Regions from separate parts of the Terriglobus sp. 2YAB30_2 genome, predicted to be linked through region 3. Evidence: riboswitches for the same ligand, from Rfam matches in the RefSeq annotation. Region 3 holds a riboswitch; each other region holds the start of a gene.
What was found. A riboswitch is a leader RNA that binds a small molecule or an ion and turns the genes downstream of it on or off. The one in region 3 is predicted to bind cobalamin.

Region 1: linked by a shared signal. The riboswitch ahead of AB4Y89_RS17865 (ribonucleoside-diphosphate reductase subunit alpha) and the one ahead of AB4Y89_RS22825 (TonB-dependent receptor) in region 3 are both predicted to bind cobalamin.
Region 2: linked by a shared signal. The riboswitch ahead of cobU (bifunctional adenosylcobinamide kinase/adenosylcobinamide-phosphate guanylyltransferase) and the one ahead of AB4Y89_RS22825 (TonB-dependent receptor) in region 3 are both predicted to bind cobalamin.

The regions. Positions count from the first base shown of each region.
Region 1 covers NZ_JBFRFJ010000012.1:149,498-154,555, reverse strand. Annotated here, with positions in the region: gene AB4Y89_RS17880 (TetR/AcrR family transcriptional regulator) at 1-64, opposite strand, end outside; gene AB4Y89_RS17875 (GNAT family N-acetyltransferase) at 133-945, shown strand; gene AB4Y89_RS17870 (transaldolase) at 1,303-2,295, opposite strand; adenosylcobalamin-variant (AdoCbl-variant) riboswitch at 2,464-2,540, shown strand; gene AB4Y89_RS17865 (ribonucleoside-diphosphate reductase subunit alpha) at 2,673-5,058, shown strand, end outside.
Region 2 covers NZ_JBFRFJ010000001.1:91,628-96,685, forward strand. Annotated here, with positions in the region: gene AB4Y89_RS00395 (TonB-dependent receptor) at 1-352, opposite strand, end outside; gene AB4Y89_RS00400 (ABC transporter substrate-binding protein) at 508-1,365, opposite strand; gene AB4Y89_RS00405 (cobyrinate a,c-diamide synthase) at 1,362-2,750, opposite strand; gene cobU (bifunctional adenosylcobinamide kinase/adenosylcobinamide-phosphate guanylyltransferase) at 2,747-3,310, opposite strand; cobalamin riboswitch at 3,433-3,601, opposite strand; cobalamin riboswitch at 3,860-4,048, opposite strand; gene AB4Y89_RS00415 (sodium:solute symporter family transporter) at 4,309-5,058, opposite strand, start outside.
Region 3 covers NZ_JBFRFJ010000024.1:17,584-22,641, forward strand. Annotated here, with positions in the region: gene AB4Y89_RS22815 (SIS domain-containing protein) at 1-537, shown strand, start outside; gene AB4Y89_RS22820 (copper homeostasis protein CutC) at 627-1,373, shown strand; cobalamin riboswitch at 1,482-1,695, shown strand; gene AB4Y89_RS22825 (TonB-dependent receptor) at 1,723-4,161, shown strand; gene AB4Y89_RS22830 (outer membrane beta-barrel protein) at 4,238-4,807, opposite strand.

The sequences.
Region 1 (5,058 bases), on a different contig from region 3:
GCTGTGAGCCCTCTTTGCGAATCAGCGTCTCGGCACTTTTAAGGATTGTGTCCCGCTTGCTCATCTCGGAATCAGTATACCGTCCAGACGGTACAGTAAACCTTTTATCCGTAAGCCTCTATGCTGGAGCGAATGTTTGCTGACCTATCTCTCGCCCATCGGCTGGAGCTCGCCGAAGGCCATGCCTGCCTGGATTTCGCCCATACCCGCAAACGCCTGAACCCCGAGAGCAGCACCGCCTGGGACGCGGCGCATGGCGCCATTGCGGTCTTCGATGGGCCTGACTCTCCACTGACCCAGACCTTCGGCCTGGGCATCACAAGTCCGGATAGCCACGAAAAGAGCCTCGAAGCGTTGGAGGAGTTCTTCTTCTCACGCGGTGCTGCCGCCAATCACGAGGTCTCACCGCTAGCCGGTCTCGCGCTGCACCGACGGCTCTGCAAACGCCGCTATCAGCCGATCGAGATGAGCAGTGTGATGTATCAGCCCGCACATTGCCCCGAGATCCCGGCAGTGGTCGATGTGCGCATTGTGAAGCAGGACGAGGCCGAGCTCTGGGGCCGCGTCGGAGCGGATGCCTGGTCGGCGGACCATCCGGAGTTTCGTGAGTTCCTGCTGGATATGGGAAAGATCTCGACCAACCGGGAGAATACCCACTGCTTTCTGGCCATCATCGATGGCGAGCCGGCGGCGACGGCGGTGCTGCATGTGCACGGCGGTGTAGCGCTCTTTGCCGGCTCTGCAACTTTGCCCGCGCTGCGACGGCGTAGCGCTCAATCGGCGCTGCTCAATGCACGTATGCGTCATGCCTGTGCGCAGGGATGCGATCTGTTCATGATGGTGGCTGAGCCCGGCAGCACCTCGCAGCGTAATGCTGAACGCAATGGTTTCCGTATCGCTTATACGAGGACGAAGTGGCAGCTTGTACCACCGGCAGTTGGTTAATTTTCTTAAAGCCCTCAGCGGCTAAAGCCGCACATCGTTCAGCTCTGATGTGGCACGGCTAAAAGCCGTGCCCTTAAGCAAGGCATTCGCGCGTTGCGCGAACGGAGAAACGAAGTCTAAGGCGGCACTACAAATATGTATTGGAACTCAGCGGACGTTCCTCCATCGCGAGATCCAAGGCTTGAGGATGATTTTTGTTTTGCTTAAGGGCACGGCTTCCAGCCGTGCCGTAATAGTCAGGCAAATAACGCGGCTTTAGCCGCTGAGGTCACGTCGCACCTCAAGCCTCTCGTATAGAATTCACTCCTAAAAGCGAAACGCTCCCCGAAGGGAGCGTTTCCTGTTTCTTGATCACGCTTACGCGGTGACCGGCTCGGCGATTTCCTTGAGACGCTTCTCGAGCAGAGCTTCCAGTTCTTCGAGCGCCTTGGAGAAGCCCTCGATGCCTTCCTTCAGCTTGTCGTGGGCCATGCGGTCCTCGGCGTGCATCTTCTCGAAGGTGGCCTGATCGATCGAGATCTTCTCGATGTCCTCGGCCTTGGCCTTCTCGGCGTCCAGCTTCTTCTCAAGCGGAGCGTCCTTGGAGTCCAGCTCTTCGAGCAGCTTGGGCGAGATGGTCAAAAGGTCGCTTCCGGCCAGCTCAATGATCTCGCCGATGTTGCGGAAGCTGGCGCCCATCACCTGAGTCTTGTAACCGAACTTCTTGTAGTAGTTGTAGATGCGGGTGACCGACTGTACGCCGGGGTCATCGGCGCCGGTGTAGTCCTTGCCGGTGTCCTTCTTGTACCAGTCGAGGATCCGGCCAACGAACGGGGAGATCAGCGTGACCTTCGCTTCGGCGCAGGCGATGGCCTGGTGGAGACCGAAGAGCAGCGTCAGGTTGCAGTGGATGCCTTCCTTCTCCAACTCCTCAGCGGCCTTGATGCCTTCCCAGGTGGAGGCGATCTTGATCAGGATGCGTTCGCGGCCAATGCCGGCATCTTCGTACTGCTTGATGATGTCGTGGGCGACAGCGATCGTCTTCTCTTTGTCGTAGGAGAGGCGAGCGTCCACCTCGGTCGATACGCGGCCGGGAACGATCTCAAGAATCTTCCTGCCGAAGGCGACGGCAAGCGTCTTGAAGGCTTCGGCGGCAATCGCCTTATCGTCGGCGTTGGCGCCGGCCTTCTGCTTGGCTTCCTTCAGCACTTCGTCCACAATGTGCGAATAGGCGGGCATGTTGGCCGCGGCAGTGATCAGGGACGGGTTAGTGGTGGCGTCAGTCGGCTTAAATTTCTCCATCGACTGCATATCGCCGGTGTCGGCTACGACGGTTGTGTACTGCTTGAGCTGCTCCAAAAGGGTCGCCATTGGAAAGTTCTCCTCGCACTTTAAGACTACACCTTCCAAAGGAATAGCAGGTGTGGTCCTACCAGTACATTGCTCTTCCGCTAAAATCCATTGCCTCACCTACATTTCCACATCGACCGCAATATCTTGGGTTGCTTTCTAATCCATCGCAAGCTACTGTGGAGGAACTTCACGATGTGCAGGGAAAGACCGGTGGAAACCCGGCACTGTCCCGCAACGGTTAAAGTCCGAGCACCTGCCGTGAGGAATACGCAAATCATCGTCCCCGCGGAGGGAACGGCGTGGTCAGCGGCTCAGGTGCCTTTCTCGTGCTGGCACCCTGACAGCCCTCCTCCCCGCCACGTCCGCAGAGGCCGGTGACAAGGAGCTTCTGAGCGATGGCCACCCTCTCCAACCATCCCATTTCGCAGGCTACGCTGCATGATATGCATCCCGGTTTTCCCGCACCTGCCTCGGAAACCGCGGTCATGCATGTGCGCAAGCGCAACGGCTCGCTGGAACCGGTCGACGTCAACAAGATCGTGCGCGCGGTACAGCGCTGCGCCCAGGGACTGAATGGAGTCGATGCGATCCGTGTCGCATCCAAGACCATCGGCGGCCTGTACGATGGCGCAACCACACGGGAGCTGGACAAGATCTCCATCGATACCGCCGCGGCACTGATCGCCGAGGAGCCGCAGTACTCCCGCCTGGCGGCACGCCTGCTGCTGGCAACGATTCACAAAGAGGTCGCCAATCAGAACCTGCACTCCTTCTCGCAGTCCATCGCGTATGGAAACGCCGAGGGGGTAGTAAACAACGCCGTTGCCGAGTTCGTGAATACGCATGCGCGCAAGCTGAATCACGCCATCGATGACGAGTTCAGCGACCGTTTCGAGTACTTCGGCCTGCGCACTGTATATGACCGCTATCTCCTGCGCGATCCAATCTCGCGCAGCGTCATCGAAACACCGCAATACTTCTTCCTGCGCGTCTCCTGCGGCCTTGCCGGCACACCGGCGGAGGCGATTGAGTTCTATCGCCTGATGGCCTCGCACGAGTACATGCCGTCTTCACCGACGCTGTTCAACTCCGGCACCAAGCATCCGCAGATGTCGAGCTGCTATTTGCACGACTCTCCCTCGGACTCGCTGGAGTCGATCTACGACGCCTACAAGTCGGTCGCGATGCTCTCGAAGTTCTCCGGCGGCATCGGTCTCGCTTTCCACCGCGTCCGCAGCGAAGGCTCGCTGATCCGCGCCACCAACGGCCTGAGCAACGGCATTGTGCCGTGGCTGCGCACACTGGACTCTTCTGTCGCCGCCGTCAACCAGGGCGGCAAGCGTAAGGGCGCCTGCTGCGTCTACCTCGAGCCCTGGCACGCCGACATCGAACAGTTCCTGGAGCTGCGCGACAACACCGGTGACCACGCCCGCCGTACCTACAATCTGAACACCGCCAACTGGATCCCCGACCTCTTCATGGAGCGCGTGGATGCCGATGGCATATGGTCACTCTTCGATCCGAAGGATGTTCCACAACTTCCCGACACCTTCGGCGATGCCTTCAAGGCCGCCTACGAACAGGCCGAGGCCGACAAGAAGTACCGCCGCCAGGTAAAGGCTCGCGATCTCTATGCCCGCATGATGCGTACGCTGGCCGAGACCGGCAATGGCTGGATGACCTTCAAGGACGCCTGCAACCTGAAGTGCAACCAGACCGGCGTCCCAGGCAACACCGTGCATCTCTCGAACCTGTGCACCGAGATCACCGAGGTGAGCAGCAAGGATGAAACGGCCGTCTGCAATCTAGGCTCTATCAACCTGGCGCTGTACCTCACTCCGGAGGCCAAGTTTGACTTCGCCAAGCTGGCCGAGACGGTTCGTATCGCTGTACCGATGCTCGATCGCGTGATCGACATCAACTATTACCCGGTCGAGCCAGCAGCAAAGTCTAACGCCAAGTGGCGTCCAGTAGGCCTGGGTCTGATGGGACTGCAGGACGTCTTCTTCCAGATGAAGATCGCCTTTGACTCACCCGAGGCTCGTGAGCTCTCGCGCAAGATTCAGGAAGAGATCTACTATCACGCTCTCGTAGCCAGCAATCAGCTCGCCGAGCGTTTCGGCGCTCACGAGGCCTTCGCGCAGAGCCGCCTCGCCGAGGGCAAGCTGCAGTTCGATCTCTGGAATATCGTTCCGGAAGATACCGCCCGCTGGGACGCGCTGCGTGAGCGCATCAAGCAATTCGGCGTTCGCAACTCGTTGCTGATCGCCATCGCTCCGACGGCCACCATCGCGTCGATTGTCGGTTGCTACGAGTGCATCGAGCCGCAGATCTCCAACCTCTTCAAGCGCGAGACGCTATCGGGCGAGTTCCTGCAGGTGAACAAGTACCTGGTGAACGACCTGAAGGACCGCGGCCTGTGGAACGAAGAGATGCGGCAGCGTCTGAAGCTGAGCGAAGGCTCCGTACAGGGCATCGACGAGCTCCCGGACGATCTGAAGCTGGTCTACCGCACTGTATGGGAGGTCCCCATGCGCTCGCTGATCGATATGGCGCGCGATCGTGGAGCCTACATCGACCAGTCGCAGAGCCTGAATCTCTTCGCCGAGAGCCCCAACATCGGCAAGCTGTCGTCGATGTACATGTACGCCTGGAAGAACGGCATCAAGACCACCTACTACCTGCGCTCGCGCCCGGCGACGCGTATCGCCAAGACCACCATCCAGGGCTCCAGCGCGCGGCAGACTGCTCCGGCAGCAGCACCTGCCGCTGCTACTACAA
Region 2 (5,058 bases), on a different contig from region 3:
CGGTGGGAGTCGCAACAATCAGATCCACCATAACGGAAACATTGGTGCTGAAAAATGTTGTTGCCGTGGTTGCAGCGCTGAATGTGGCAGCCGAAGTGCGCAGTTGGAAGCGTCCATTAGACAGAACCCGAACGCTATAGATACCGTGAGCATCAGCGATGTCTGTCGAGACTACTGATGAGTCGGAAAGAAGCTCGACCAGAGCGCCAGGAACAACTGCGCCGAGCGGGTCGCGAACAGTTCCGTACACAAGGCCACGGTCGCGCGTTGCATCGTGTAGGGGCTGGCCTGCGGAGGCTGGACTGGTAGCGATTTGAGAGAGGCCCGCAGACGCGATGAGCGAAAGACACAAGGAAGCTGCAACACGTTTTACGGAAGGCGCTCCTTTTCGAGACTTGCAGCATTTTGTACGGCATTCCAACATCTGTTTCATCAAACCTTTCAGTGAGGTATTCGTCGTGTTGTCCGCGGTATCTTGCGTGTTGTGCAACCTGACGGCAAGTGATCCTAAGGATGAAGTTGTTTTGTCAGATCCTCCAGGGCATCGATGGCGACGGGGCTGGGAAAGTCTACTCTCCTATCCACGTAGTAGACCCGACGGTTTTTGACGGCAGGCAGGGTGTTCCATCCGGGGCGAGTCTGCAGCGAGTCGAGCGTGACGGTGCCGCCCCGCATCATGAGAAGCGCTTCCGGAGCGCGGGCGATGACGGTCTCCATGCTGATGTGTGGCCATTCCTGGTTGATGTCGGAGGTGATGGAGCGGCCACCAGCTGCTTCGATAATCTCAGTAATAAACGCGCCCTTGCCGATAGTGATGACGGGGTCATAGGAGACGGGCATGTAGACATCAATGACCGGGAGCCCCCTCACCCTCATGCGGACGGCCTCGATGCGTTGCCTGAGTCTCTGGGATACGGCCAAAGCCTGAGCCTCATGTGCCGTCGCTTGTCCGAGGCTTTCGACTGAGCGAAGAATCCCCTGAAGGCCGTGCGGATCGACGATGTAGAGAGGCACGCCGAATCGCTGTAGCTGATTGAGGATCGCAGGTTGATTCTGACGGGGCATACCCAGGACAAGGTCTGGGTGGAAAGAGAGGATAGCCTCTACCGATGGGTTGCTGATAGATCCCACGCTCGGCTTCTTCGTGGCTTCCTCGGGATACTTCACATAATCACTGATTGCCACGACATCATTGCCCGCGCCAATGGCAAAAACGGCATCGGTGATGCTTGGGACAAGGCAGATAATGCGATGTGGATGGTCGGGCACTGTAACCACACGACCCGTCTCGTCTGTAACGGTACGAGATGCCACACAAGGAAGAGTCGCGATCAACAGGGCGAGAATAGCGAATGTTCGTCTCATAGAGTGATCCCATCTTGGTCTCTCGCGGAGCAGGCTGCTTCGACGAAGTACTTCGCCACGTGTGACGACGTGCGGAAGTGGAGATGAATATAGCTGGCGAGAACATTTCCGACGAGGTAGCCTTCTGCTTCCTCTCGCTTCGAGAGAGAATATTGAACCTGGTAACAGGTATCGGCGGCAGAGGTTTCGAGAATTCGTGAATAGTGAAAACTGTGACCCCGCAGTGTTGTGCCGGTCCGCCCAAGAAGGCAGTCCCGCGTGAGCTCTACGGAGACATACCCGAATTGAACGAGTTTGCCTGTCATTTCGAAGGTGAAGGGAAGAACACCGGCAAACGTAGCGACTGTCCCATCCACCTTTGCAATGGAGCGGGACAGGTAGATCATGCCTCCGCACTCGGCATAGACCGGCTTGCCGGAGGATGCGAAATTGCGTATCGATTGCAGCATCGTTTGATTAGCGCTCAATGCTTCTGCATAGAGCTCCGGGTACCCCCCGCCGAGATACAAACCGTCGAGATCTTCCGGGACAGCCGCATCGTGAAGGGGACTAAAGGGAACAATTTCTGCACCGCTGGCTCGTAGAAGATCGAGGTTGTCTTCGTAGTAGAAGCTGAACGCTTTGTCTCTGGCTACGCCAATACGCACGCTAGCGATCGGTGTGGTTTCGGCGGCAGAAGTGCGTTGTTTAAAGTCGAAGCCGCACTCGAGTGAGAGCAGCGCTTCCAGGTCGAGGTGTTGTTCGGCAATAGAAGCTAATCGTTCGAGCTGCTTTTCGGCAGAGTCGTCGCTGTAGTGTTCTTCGGATGTTCTGAGGCCGAGATGTCTCTCCGGGATAGCGATGGTGCGTTCTTGCGGCAGCCATCCCAGTACCGCCGTCCGGCACGACGAAGCGATGGACGACCGCAGCATCTCGAAGTGGCGCTGACTGGCGACGCGATTGAGGATCACACCAGCCAGACGAAGGTCAGGATCAAAGAGCTCAAAACCAAGCACCGTCGCGGCAATGCTGTGTGACGTTTTGGCTGCATCGAGCACGAGGACCACAGGAAGCCCGAAGAGCTTTGCGATCTCGGCGCTGCTACCGCGTTGTGTCCCATCTTTGCCATCAAACAACCCCATCATGCCTTCAACAACGAGGGCCTGAGCGCCTATTGCGGCTTCGCGAAGGACGTCCTGATTCGCGTCGATAGAGAGCATCCAGGTATCGATATTTCTGGCAGCCCGTCCGGCAATACGGGTGTGATGGCCGGCATCGAGAAAGTCCGGCCCGGCCTTGAATGGCTGAACCGTCATCTCCCGTCGCCGCATGATCGACAGAAGTGCAAGCGTGACCGTCGTTTTGCCTACACCGCTGGCGGTGCCGGCGATCAGGAAGCCCTTCATGCGCCGGCCTCGCGTGGGATGCTGCCTTTGAGAGCAAGTGGGAGGCCCGCGACCATGAACAACACCGTGTCGGCTACCGAGGCGACTCGTTGATTAATCTCGCCGACAAGGTCCCGAAATTGCCGCCCCAGCTCATAAGCAGGCACAACACCGCTGCCTACTTCGTTTGAAACCAGGATGACGGAGCAGGGAGCATTGTGCAGCGCCGAACAAAGCTGATCGATATAAATTTGTTGCTTGGAGCGATCTCCAGCGCAAAATTCCATCAGGTTTGAAGCGAAAAGAGTCAGGCAGTCGATGATGACGATCTCATGGTCCCTGCCCGATTGTTGAATCGCCTCTGCAAGCTGGAGTGGCTCCTCAATTGTCATCCAGTGCGAGGGCCGATCTGCGCGGTGGCGCTCGATCTTGGCTGTCATCTCCGGGTCATCACGGCGCTCGGCCGTAGCGACAAACGCGACGCGCTCCCTGTGTTCCGCGAGCTGTTGGGCATACCGGCTCTTCCCACTGCGTACGCCGCCGAGCACGAGAATCACGGAAGCAGCTTCTGAGTTCTGCATACATCGCTCCTGGCACCTGCAAATAAATCTGCAAGAACACCGAGCGGGATTGGTAATAGGCAGCTGCCACGGCAATTAGATCGCGCGTGGATAAGCTCTTCAACTCTCCCAGCGAAGTTGAATCAGCCCGATAATATCTGGCCGGTCTCCTGACTTGCGCTTCGCTGGACTAAGGCGGCCTTCCCCGGTTTTACCCGAGTGACCTTCAAGTGCCCGTCCTCAACGCTTACAGTTACGGGGTAGTGGCGGATTCACACCGCCTTCCCGAACACCAGATAGACGATTTATATCTTCGTTTCTAACTGCGGTCAATCGGGCAAATTACGAGCCAGAAGTGAGCGCTAGGCCGTATCATGCCGAGACCACCACCTTTTCTGGATCGAAGACTGGGCAATCCCGGGAGCTAGCCGAAGCCCTTGGGACGGAATTTTGGGCGCCAGGGCCGCGGCAGTAATTCCGCATAAAAAGCCACGTCGGCTCAACAGGGCATGACGGGCGTCGTCGCTGGTGATGCAGAATATCGGGCGCAAGGTTCTGTTCTCCGCAGAAATTGCAGCTTGAACCTCGGCAGGTCTCCTGGCTCAAAGACGATACTTCGTATCCGCTGCCATCCTTCCCCGATGAATCTCGAGTGGTCGTTTCGGCAGCTCATCTTTGTTACAGTGGCGGGACCGCGCCGGTCTTTCACCGGACTTCCCTTTTAAGCCCTAGATGGGCACCGTGGATCACTTTCAACAGTACCATGCAGGCTGGTTTCTGAGCGGAATCGAGCGAGTTGCTGCATGGTCATTTCCTGGGCAACCAGCTCATTGACTCGCTGGGGGAGAAGACGTTCCCTTGACTCCCGAATTCTGGCAGGAGTTGAAAGCTGATGTCGCTCAGATCTTGACGAAGCATAGAAAAGGAAAAGAAGAGGGAGCGAGAAAGTAAACCTCGAGCGCGAATGGATCGATGGGGTTGAAAGAAACGGATCGTAGGTTGTGCATCTTCGATGGTTCTTACTGTGCCTGGCTTCTGGTCGCGGCATACCAACGCCAGGTGGAGGGTGCGCCCCACAAGAGGAAGCAGATGCCGATGATGCCGTCGAGCCATAGCGCTGTTCTGGAGTTGGCGAGGAAGCCGGAGGTTATCAGCAGAATGCCCAGGCTCAGCGTCGACAGGCCGATCGCAATGTCGGAGGGGCTATTGTGATCGTCGGCACGACCGGTGTTGAACACTGGGATCGGTGTCTGTAGGAGGTGGAAGAAACGGTCGGTTCTTACCTCTTCGTCAGGATCGGCAGGACGCAGCCTGCTGCCGAAATACATGCCGGCGCAGGTGATGAAGACGTTGATCAGAATGGAGTAGCCGGTAAGCCGGAGATCGAGTTCCTGCGATGCATGTTGTCCCAGGTAGGCGGACTTTCCAAGGTAGGTTGCAATGCCAGAAACAAGACCGGTTGAAAAACCAGCGATCACGCCGGAGGAGGAGAGTTTACGAAAGAGCAGGACGGAGAGTAGGGGCAACAGCGTTGGGGCCAGCAGGACTCCAAATGCGGATACCATGGTCTGAAAGAGCGATTCCCGTCTTGTCTGTCCAATCCATATGGCAAGACCAACGATGCATGTCCCCAGAAAGAGAGTCGTCAGACGGCCGATGGTGACGAGGCGGTCTTCGGAGGCTGCAGGGCGAAGGAGGCGCTGATAAACATCTTTCGTAAGCACGCCGGCCATGGCGTTCAAGTCGGCGCTGACCGTTGCCATGGTGGC
Region 3 (5,058 bases):
CAGATCATTACGCAGATGCGTGCATGGCTTCCGCGCTGGCAACAGGTGGTTGCCGTAGCGGCAGGCCGTCTGCAGGCAGCGGAGACGTTTCTCTTCCTTGGCCGCGGTGTTCACTATGCGATTGCCCGTGAAGGTGCTCTGAAGCTGAAAGAGAGCAGCTACATCCATGCCGAGGGATATCCCAGCGGAGAGTTGAAGCACGGCCCCAATGCCCTGGTAGGCAGCAAGACTCCGCTGGTGATGCTGGCGACCGTGGACCACAACGATGCCGAGAGCGTACTGCGTTACGAGAAGGTGATGCAGTTGATGCAGGACATGCGTGCGCAGGGAGCCCCGATCCTGGCGATTGCCAATGAGGGAGACGTGCAGGCGGCTGCGTTGGCCGATGCCATTGTGGAAGTGCCGGCGGCGCCCGAGCATCTTCTGCCGATTCTTGAGGTGGTGCCGCTGCAGCTCTTCGCCTACTTCATGGCCATTGGACGCGGAATTGACGTGGATAAACCGCGCAACCTCGTGAAGTCAGTGGTAGTTGAGTAGGTTCCTGCAGGCGTGGTTTGTGCTTGCAGGTGTAAGTACGGCTGTGCTCTTCTGGTCGCTCAGAAGCATATATGGGAGATGGTCCGCTGATGCAGTCTCGTCCTGTACGGCTTGAAGTTGCCGTGGACTCCACAACGTCGCTGAACGCCGCTCTTGAAGGAGGCGCCGATCGGATTGAGCTGTGCTCGGCTCTTGCCGACGGCGGACTCACGCCCAGTCTCGGCTTTATCGGCGCCGCTCTACAGGTCAGTGAAGTGCCTGTGCATGTCATGATCCGTCCGCGCGCCGGCGATTTTCTCTATACCGAGGAAGAGCTGACCGTAATGCGGATGGACATTGAAGGCTGCAAGGAGGTCGGCGCTCAGGGTGTCGTCTTCGGCGTCCTGATGAAGAACCATACGGTCGACGTAAAGCGCACACTGGAACTGGTGGAGCGAGCCCGGCCGATGAAGGTGGTCTTTCACCGTGCTTTCGATGTCACGGCAGATCTGGAAGAGGCTCTTGAAGACCTGATTCAGTGTGGTGTGGATGAGGTGTTGACCTCAGGCGGAGACGACTCCCTGGAGCATGGCCAGCAGATGGTGTCGTCACTGGTGCAGCAGGCCGCGGGGCGCATCCGGATTATGGGCGGAGCCGGCGTGACGGTACGCAACGCCAGGCAGCTTTGGGACGCAACTGGCGTCGACTGGTTGCATGGATCCTTCCGAGGTGAGGCCATAGCCGGCAGCAGGCTGGCCATGGGAGACGAAGAACGCGAGCTGGTGCGGATTACTTCGCGGGAAGATGTGGCGCGCGTCAAACATTTACTGACAATTGAGCGGCAGCCTGCCGTGTAAAATCTGTAATACACGCGAGCAACTGTGCCGAGTGATCTTCGTGGGGTACGTATGTTTCCACAATTCCTGACGTCAGGGAATTGTGAGACATGCCTGACCTGCGCTTTAAGAGAATCGACGCGGTGAAATGTTCGGGAAGCGCGGTGAGATTCCGCCACTGCCCCGCAACTGTAAGCGCACGTCACTCCTTGGAGCGTTACTCCAGGAGAGCGGCGATCAGCAGCCGGCTATTTCTCACTGTTCCTGAGGACGGGAAGGGAACGCCCAAGATATCTGCTGGAATGCGTAAAGTCAGGAGACCGGTTTCACTGTGACCAGCCAACGTTCCGAGGGGGAACGGAGGAGTCTTATGAGTATTCCTGCAGGCCGGCTGCGAGCGGCCATTCTAGCCATACTGTTATCTGCTTCCGCGGCACATGCTGTCGTTGTACGTGGTCGTGTGACCAATCAACTGGGCGCCGGCGTCAGTGGAGCGCGATTGCAGCTCTTGCTCGGCAATAGTGTCGTCGCTAACGGCGTGAGTGGACCTGAGGGCGAATATGAGCTGCGTACCTCAGAAGGCGGGCGCTTTCTGCTGCTGACCTCCAGCCAGGGTTTTGCAACGACACCATCACGCAGCTTTTACGGCGGACGGCTGGACCTCGTACAGCAGGATGTCACGCTGCGTCTCGATGAGCGCAAGGATGAGATCACGGTGACCGCCACCGGTCTGCCGACAACGCTTTCCCAGACCAGTTCTTCCGTAAGCCTGATTCAGCCGGACTCTCTGTGGCCTCGTTATGGTGTCAGTGAAGAGCTTCGTTTGATGCCCGGAGTGCAGATCGTTCAGAGCGGACAGATGGGCGGACAGACCTCGCAGTTCGTGCGAGGCGGCCAGTCGGATGGCAACCGTGTCACCATCGACGGTATTCCGGCTGAAGATATGGGAGGCCGTTTCGATTACGGCAACCTGGCGAGCTTTGTGCTAGATACCATCGAAGTCCATCGTGGTCCGGACAGCGTTACGGTCGGGTCTGGCGCGACGGCAAGCGCCGTGCGCCTGGTTACGCAGCAGGGAACATCGATTCATCCTGTCCTGCGATACACCGGAGATGCCGGAAATTTTCACACCTGGCGGAATGAGGGAGACCTCAGCGGCTCCGCACGTAAGCTCGATTACCTGCTCGGTTTTTCGCGCGTAGATTCTTCGAATGCTCTCCCCGGGAACCGCTATCACAATGCGACTTCCGCGGCGAACCTCGGCTTTGTGCTCAATGCGAAGACCTCGCTGCGCTTTACGCTGCGCAATACGGATGCCGCAGTGGGTGTGCCCAATGCGCATGATTTCTACGGCGTCTCCGACAACGCCAAGCAGGCCGATCAGATCCTAATCTCCGGCGCGTCTCTGGATTATCAGGCAACCAGCGCGTGGCACAACCTGGTCCGCTATGGTGTCACGCGTAAACGGGAACAGTTGTTCCAGTTCTCTCCTGTCGGCACTCCGATTACGAGCTTTGGCTTCACGACCTACTACGGTCGTCCGGTGACGATCACTGGAGCGAATGGATATTCGGTGAGCGGCCAGGCGGCGATGGATTTTGGTCTCGCCTATCCCACGCGTTCTGACCAGGTGAGTAACCGCGACCAGCTCTACTATCAGACCGACTATCGCTTCTCGCAGCACCTGGCGGTCCTGGGCGCCTTCCGCTACGAGGACGAGCGCGGCATCTACAAGAACTCAGCCTATGGCACGTTCAATAAGGCCGATCGTGGCAACTATGGCTATACCCTTCAGATGCAGGGTGACTTTGCCAGCCGTGTCTTCTACTCTCTCGGCGGAGAGCTCGAGAAGAACGCGCTCTTTGGTCTGGAAGGTGTGCCAAAGCTGGGCATCGCCTGGTACCCCATCGCTCCTGGAAACGGATTCGCGCGCGGCACGAAGCTGCGTTTCAACTTCTCCAAAGGTGTGCAGGAACCAACCCTGACCGAGCAGTTCTCTTCGCTCTATTCGTTGTTGCTCAGCTCCGGGAATTCGGCAGCGATCAACACCTATCACGTCACTCCGATGAATGCGTTGCGTTCGCGGAGTTATGAGGGAGGTTTGGAGCAGAGCCTGCTGAGCCAGCGCGGAATCGTGAAGCTCGGATACTTCCATACGCAGTTCGATCGGCAGATCGAGTATGTAGACGCGGGTACGCTGATCAATATCTTCGGCATCCCATCGGGCATTGCGTATTCCATCTTCGGTGCTGATCTAAACTCACTGGCCTATCGCGCACAGGGACTCGAAGCAGAGAGTGAATGGCGGCTGACGAAGCACTGGTTTGCACGCGGAGGATATACGTATCTCGATGCCAACGTGCAGCGTTCGCTTTCGGGGGATGCGGTCTCGGGTGGACTGGCGACGACGAATCCGAACTTCCCGGGAATCGCGATTGGAAGCACCTCGCCGCTGGTGGGGCAGCGACCATTCCGGCGTCCTACACACGCGGGCTTCTTCGCCGTGCAGTGGACGGCAAGCAAGTGGTCCGCAGCGCTGAAAGGTGGTCTGGTTGGCCGCAGCGATGATTCGACGTTTCTTTCATACTCCGACATCAACAGCGGAAATACCCTGTTGCTGCCGAATAAGAATCTCGACTATGCCTATCAACGTCTGGACGCGAATATCGCGTATCAGTGGAAGCCGAGCATGTCGATCTTTACGCAACTCGATAATCTGACAAGCCAGCAGCGTACGGGACCGATCGGTTATCCGGGACTTCCGTTTACGTTCCGTGCCGGCATCAAGCTGAGACTGGTGCGGGAGTAAGACGGCATAGATCAACAAAACGAACATAAAAAGCCCTTCCATCCGGAAGGGCTTTTATGTTGGGGAGGTAGAGGCCTTAGCGAATACGGTACACGACACCGACGCTGATAGAGTACGGGGTAAAAGTCAGATCCGGGCTTCTGCCGCCGCCTGAGATTCGGATGTGCTGATAGTCGAATTCTGCGCGGGCAGCGAACTTGTTGACGACGGGAACGTCAAAGCCGCCGCCAAGAATGTAAGAAGATCCTGAGTCATTGATACCAGAGGGTTTTTGCTTCACGCTGCCGATGCCCATATCGGCAACGGCATAGGGACGCAGGTGAAAGACAACAGGCAGGCGGACATCCAATCCGGCGCCAAAGAATGGCTCATTGACCACTGCACCGGTCGAAGCCCTATACCGGATGTTGACGCCCGGCTGAAACATTCCGAAATACCGGAACATGTAGTCTCCGCCAACCGTGTAGACGTTATTCCTGACGGGGCCGAAGTCTGTGCGTGCGCGCCCATAGGTGAAAAATGCATCGAGGTCACCACCGCGTTTTCTGCCGGCTGGGATGGCTTGTGCATTGGCGGGGAAAGAGGAAACAGCAAAAATCGAGATAACGGCTAGTACAGCTACAGCTAGCTTCGTTCGAACGTGCATTGAAGGACTCCGAAAAAAAGACGAATTTGGTCCAACGAACAGGGACAGCAGGTTAGAGATTCGTATGCAGTTGAAAATTCACTCCTGCGTACGATGCCCTAACAAGGCTGGGGGGCTGCTTTGGAGCTCAACGGTCGGATAGCAGGGGGCAGGCTGAAATCAGCCCGTAGGGACCTGCTGCGTCTATTGGAAGAGATTTTTCCTTGGAGCGCAAGAATAAAGTATTGAAAAATAGGGGTTCTCTTGCGCTG